DNA from 2 places in the Pseudomonas sp. FP2335 genome. Region 1 is predicted to be linked to the other one. Evidence: predicted binding sites of a transcription regulator. Region 1 holds the regulator's gene; the other holds the start of a gene.
What was found. The regulator sigma-54, encoded in region 1, starts transcription at its own class of promoters, with help from an activator protein. The targets are predictions, from matches to a motif close to ANTGGCATNNANNTTGCTNT.

Region 1 (3,207 bases):
CGCAAGGAGCTGGAAAGCCTGCTGCAGGAATTCCACATCAACCACATTCGCGACAACCTCGGCATGAGCCTGTCCGGCGGCGAGCGTCGTCGTGTGGAAATCGCCCGCGCCCTGGCCACTGCGCCGAAATTCATCCTGCTGGACGAACCGTTTGCCGGCGTCGACCCGATCTCGGTCGGCGACATCAAACAAATCATCCACCACCTGAAAGCCAAGGGCATCGGTGTATTGATCACCGACCACAACGTGCGTGAAACCCTCGACATCTGCGAAACCGCATATATCGTCAACGATGGCCAGCTGATTGCCGAAGGCGACGCCGCCACGATCCTGGCCAACGAATTGGTGAAGGAAGTCTACCTGGGTCACGAGTTCCGCCTGTAAACACCGTGGTGTCACGGCCGCTGCCAAGATGCGCGGGAGTCAATGAAAACCTCCGGATTTTTATTGTTACCGTGCTCTAGGCAAAGCCCCCGACATCAGGCATATAATTTGCTTATGTTTGGCGCTCACGCGCCCTGTCGTGGATGGCGCATTGCGCCGGCGAATAAGGTGTTAAGCCCCTGCCATGAAACCATCGCTAGTCCTGAGAATGGGCCAGCAGCTGACGATGACACCGCAGCTGCAACAGGCCATCCGCCTGCTCCAATTGTCGACCCTGGACCTGCAACAGGAAATCCAGGAGGCCCTGGAGTCCAACCCGATGCTCGAACGCCAGGAAGAAGGCGACGACTTCGATAACGCAGACCCGCTGGCCGACAACATCGAGCAAAAACCCAATTCCGACGTGCAGGAACCTTCCTATCAGGAAACCGCCCCAACGGTGGATAACCTGGAAGAAGGTGAATGGAACGAACGCATTCCTAACGAACTTCCCGTGGATACCGCCTGGGAAGACGTCTACCAGACCAGCGCCAGCAGCCTGCCCAGCAACGATGATGATGAGTGGGACTTCACCACCCGCACGTCCGCCGGTGAAAGCCTGCAGAGCCATCTGTTGTGGCAATTGAACCTCGCGCCGATGTCGGACACCGATCGCCTGATCGCTGTGACCCTGATCGACTGCATCAACAACCAGGGCTACCTGGACGAGACGCTTGAGGAGATCCTCGAAGCGTTCGACCCGGAACTGGACATCGAACTGGACGAGATCGAAGCCGTCCTGCACCGCATCCAACAGTTCGAACCCGCCGGCATCGGCGCCCGCACCCTCAGCGAATGCCTGTTGCTGCAATTGCGCCAACTGCCTGCCAAGACGCCTTGGCTCGTTGAAGCCCAGCGCTTGGTGACCGACTACATCGACTTGCTGGGTAGCCGCGACTACAGCCAGTTGATGCGCCGCATGAAACTCAAGGAAGACGACCTGCGCCAGGTGATCGAGCTGGTACAGAGCCTCAATCCGCGCCCGGGCTCGCAGATCGAGTCCAGCGAAGCCGAATACGTGGTGCCTGACGTCATCGTGCGCAAGGACAACGAACGCTGGCTGGTGGAGTTGAACCAGGAGTCGGTGCCACGCCTGCGGGTCAACCCGCAATACGCCGGCTTTGTACGCCGCGCCGATACCAGCGCCGACAACACCTTCATGCGCAACCAGTTGCAGGAGGCCCGCTGGTTCATCAAGAGCCTGCAAAGCCGCAACGAAACCCTGATGAAAGTCGCCACCCAGATCGTCGAGCACCAGCGCGGCTTCCTGGAATACGGCGACGAAGCGATGAAACCGTTGGTGCTGCATGACATCGCCGAAGCAGTCGGCATGCACGAATCGACGATTTCACGGGTGACCACGCAGAAATTCATGCATACCCCACGGGGTATTTATGAGCTGAAATACTTTTTCTCCAGCCACGTCAGCACCTCCGAAGGCGGCGAATGCTCGTCCACGGCGATCCGCGCGATCATCAAAAAACTGGTTGCCGCGGAAAATCAGAAAAAGCCATTGAGTGACAGTAAGATCGCTGGTTTACTGGAGGCACAAGGCATTCAGGTCGCCCGTCGAACCGTCGCCAAGTACCGCGAGTCCCTCGGGATCGCGCCTTCCAGCGAGCGTAAGCGTTTGATGTGACGGGCGGGCCATAGCGTTCCAGTGGTGGGTATTCCTGCCCACCGCTTTATGCACTGGCAACGAAGGAGAAGCTGTATGCAAGTCAACATCAGTGGACACCAACTGGAAGTGACCGAACCGCTGCGCGCCTATATCGGCGAAAAACTCAAAAGAATTGAGGGGCATTTCGACAAGATCACCAACGTGCAAGTCATCATGACTGTCGAAAAGCTGAAGCAGAAAATCGAAGCCACCTTGCGTATACCCGGCGGGGAAGTAGTCGCTAATGCCGAGCATTCAGATATGTATGCCGCCATTGACGACCTGACCGACAAGCTGGATCGCCAAATCAAAAAGCATAAGGAAAAGCAGCAGAGCCTCCTCCAGGGCACAGGCCGCTAACACTCCCCACCCATGATTCGACTTGAAACCATCCTGACCCCCGGCCGTTCCCTCGTGAACGCGCCGGGTGGCAGTAAAAAGAAAGCCCTTGAGCAAATTGCCAACCTGATCAGCCGCGAAGTGCCTGACCTGGAGATGCAAGATGTCTACGAGGCTCTGATTGCCCGTGAAAAACTCGGCTCCACCGGTTTTGGCAACGGCATCGCCATTCCCCACTGCCGCCTCAAAAGTTGTGAGGCACCTGTCAGCGCCCTGCTGCACCTGGACGCTCCCATCGATTTCGACGCCATCGACGGCGCCCCGGTCGACCTGCTGTTTGTTCTGCTGGTCCCGCAAGCCGCCACCGATGCGCACCTGGAACTGCTCCGGCAGATCGCCAGCATGCTCGACCGCAAGGAAGTACGCGACAAACTGCGCAGTGCCAGTAGCAATGAGGCGCTGTATCAGGTAGTCCTGGATGAACAGAACGGGCAGTAATCATGCGTTTGATCATCGTCAGCGGCCGTTCCGGCTCGGGTAAAAGCACCGCCCTCAACGTACTTGAGGACAGTGGCTTCTACTGCATCGACAACCTGCCCGCCGGCCTGCTGCCAGAGCTCGCGGAACGCGCGTTGATCCACACCGAGCTGGCGCAACCGCTGGTGGCCGTATCGATCGATGCCCGCAACCTGCCCAGCCACCTTGAGCGGTTCCCGCAACTGCTCGAGGAAGTTCGCGCCAAGCACATTCATTGCGATGTGCTGTACCTGGACGCCGACGAAGAG
Region 2 (3,207 bases), 2.8 Mb from region 1:
CTGATCAGCTGTTTGGCGTCGAACGTTTACATCAGGTATTCGCCGCCAATCGCGAGCCCGACCGGCTGTTTGAAGAGATCGAGCAGGCCTTGGCCGCGTTTCGCGGTGAGGCGCGCGACGATGTGAGCATGGTGGAAATCACCCTGCAAGATGGGCCATCCCTGCGTGCGACGGGGCCGCTGTATACCGATAGCGGCCAGTCGTGCCCGCTGGATTGGTCGGTGAGTTTCGAGTTCCGCGCCGAAACCCTCAAGCGTTACAACCCCTTGCCCTACCTGTTGCAGTTGCTGCTGGAGGTCCATGGCCTGCGCGAGCAGAGCGGGGCGCTGTACAGCGTGATGGCCGAGTTGTATTCCAACGCCCTGGAGCATGGCGTGCTGGGCCTGGACTCGCGGCTCAAGCGCGACGTGCACGGTTTTGCCGACTACTACCGCCAGCGCAACGAGCGGCTGGCGCAGCTCAGTAGTGGCTATGTGCGCGTGCATGTGCAGGTGTTGCCGACGCTGGGCGGCGGGCAGCTGTCCTTGCGTATCGAAGACAGCGGCGCCGGGTTTGACGTGGATCAAGTGTTGGCGCGGCCCCTGGACGTTGATCGGCTGTCCGGTCGCGGCTTGAATCTGGTCCGTCAATTGAGCGGCGATGTGCGCTGGTCCGATGGTGGGCGCAGTGTCTGCGTGGAGTTTTCATGGCCGGCTCAGGCATAATCCGCCGATTCTTGATCAAGGAGCGAACAAGTGGCTGAGATTCATCTGGACCCCGACGTGCTGTCGGGTTTGCAGGAAGTCATGGAGGGCGAGTACCCCAGGCTGTTGGATACCTTCCTCGATGATTCGCAAAAACGCGTCGAAGCCTTGCGCAAGGCGCGCGATGACGCCAAGGCGCTGGGGCGTATCGCCCATAGCTTCAAGGGCAGCAGCGGCAACCTCGGTGCGGTGCGGCTGGCGCAGTTGTGCCAGCGGCTGGAGGCTGAGTCTGCGCAAGCGCCTGGCGCTGACCTGGGGGTTCTGGTGGATCAGATTGATCATGAGTTTGCCTTGGTGCGGCCGCTGTACGAATCGGAGCGCCAGCGCTTCCAGCTCTGATGTGCTGATAGAGATTTGAAGATCCAAATGTGGGAACGGGCCCTCTCCCACATTTTTCAGCTGCGCTCGGCAACCTGGCCCGACTCTTGCTCTACCTCCAGATACTGCATCCCCGACCCTCATGCAGTGGAGACCTTTACCTATGCCAGTCGCCCCTAATTCGCTTCTTCAGGCTGCCCCTGCGGCCAAGCCTCAAGCGCCTGCCGCCAACCCGCCGGCAGCGGCTGCGGAGCCGCGTGACAAGGGCGCCGGCTTTGCTCAGGTGTTCGCCAATCAGGGTTCCAAACCTGTGGCAAAGGCCGACGATACCCCGTCGAAAACCAGCCGTGACAAGCCTGCCGACAGCAGCGCCAAGCCTGCGGCCGGCGGCGACAAGCCTGCCGCCAGCACACCGGCAGTTGCCGATAGCGGCAATCCTTTGCCTGCCAACCCGCCGGCCAAGGCTGATGACAGCGCCAGCAAGAGTGATGACGACAAGCCCGCCGACCCAAGCCTGGTGCAACAGCCGGTGGTTGACCCGGTCGTAGACCCGGCGTTGGTGGCGACGGTCACGCCAGTCGCCGTGCCAGTGCCGGTGGCTCCGGCAACCGTCGCGCCTGTGGTTGATGAAAAGGCTCAGCCCGTGGCCGCAGCACCGCTTGCCGTGACCGATGAGGTCAAGGCACCAGCGTTCGACCCCGCCAGCGACCCTCTCGACGCAATGCCGGCCGTGCGCCTGGCGATGGAGCAGGGCGGTCACGTCTCGGCCAGTAGCCTGGCCCCCCAGAAAAGCGCACCGCCGCCGGACCTGGACCAGCCGACCGCCGCCCAGAATTTCAGTGCCGGCCTGGCCAGTATGGTCGACCAGCAAGCCGCCAAGGACAGCACTGACCAGGGTGGTGACAAAGCCTTCGGCGGGCTGATCGAAGACGGCCTCAAAGACCTCAAGGGCGCCAGCAGCGACACCCGCGTCGATGACTTCGCCAATCGTCTGGCTGCCTTGACCCAGGCCGCCACGCCGAAAACCGCAAACGCCCTGCCGCCGGTGACCAACGCACCGCTGGCCATGCACCAAAGCGGCTGGACCGAGGAAGTGGTCAACCGCGTGATGTACCTGTCCAGCGCCAACCTCAAGTCGGCGGAGATCCAACTGCAACCGGCCGAACTCGGGCGCCTGGACATCAAAGTCAATATGACGGCGGACCAGCAAGCCCAGGTCAGCTTCATGAGCGGCCATGCGGTGGTGCGCGAGGCGCTGGAAAGCCAATCCGGGCGCTTGCGTGAGATGTTTGCCCAGCAGGGCATGGGGCAGGTGGATGTGAACGTGTCGGACCAGTCCCGTGGCCAGGAGCAGCAGCAACAGCAGAATCAGGCACGGGGCATCAGTAGCAGCGGACGTGGTGACAGTGGCGACAGCACTGCCCATGCCGAAGTGGCTGAAGCAGTGACGCCTGTGATCTCCAACGTCATCGGCTCCAGCGCCGTCGACTACTACGCCTGACCTGAACCTGTCGCGGGACAAAATGTGGGAGCGGGCTTGCTCGCGAATGCGGTGTGTCAGTCAATACATCTGTCACTGACACACCGCATTCGCGAGCAAGCCCGCTCCCACATTTGATTGGTGGTGCTGGCTCTGCCCAATTACCAGACAACTCTGGCATAACACTTGCTCTTGCCTTTCCGTAGATCTATGAATCCCCGAATAGTGACGGATTATTGGCATGGCGAAGAGCGACGACGCAGCAAAACCACCCGCAGGCAAAGGCAAGCTCAAGCTTATCCTGATGATTGTCGTGGGCCTGATCCTGGCCATTGGCGCCTCGGTGGGTGGCACTTGGTACATCATGCACAGCAGCGCGAGCAAACCGGCGCCTGCGGCCGAAACCGCCAGCAACGTCAAGCAACCGGCAATCTTCGAGCCGATGCTCCCGGCCTTTGTCGCCAACTTCAATCAGAACGGCCGCCAGCGCTACCTGCAAGTGAGCATCACCTTGCTCGCGCGCAACCAGGCTGACCTGGAAGCCCTCAAGGTGCACATGCCGGTGATCCGCAACAACCTGGTGATGCTGTTCTCCGGGCAGAGCTTCGATGCCCTGGCCACCCCGGTCGGCCAGGAAATGCTGCGCCAGAAGGTCACTGCCAGCGT

Region 2: PSH81_RS19130 (flagellar hook-length control protein FliK) is a predicted target of sigma-54. The motif match lies at 1,156-1,175, and genes of this name have one in related genera.

What each region holds. Positions count from the first base shown of each region.
Region 1 covers NZ_CP117437.1:1,049,449-1,052,655, reverse strand. Annotated here, with positions in the region: gene lptB (LPS export ABC transporter ATP-binding protein) at 1-384, shown strand, start outside; gene PSH81_RS04510 (RNA polymerase factor sigma-54) at 569-2,062, shown strand; gene hpf (ribosome hibernation-promoting factor, HPF/YfiA family) at 2,138-2,443, shown strand; gene ptsN (PTS IIA-like nitrogen regulatory protein PtsN) at 2,456-2,920, shown strand; gene rapZ (RNase adapter RapZ) at 2,923-3,207, shown strand, end outside.
Region 2 covers NZ_CP117437.1:4,270,879-4,274,085, reverse strand. Annotated here, with positions in the region: gene PSH81_RS19140 (fused response regulator/phosphatase) at 1-704, shown strand, start outside; gene PSH81_RS19135 (Hpt domain-containing protein) at 735-1,082, shown strand; gene PSH81_RS19130 (flagellar hook-length control protein FliK) at 1,225-2,562, shown strand; gene fliL (flagellar basal body-associated protein FliL) at 2,783-3,207, shown strand, end outside.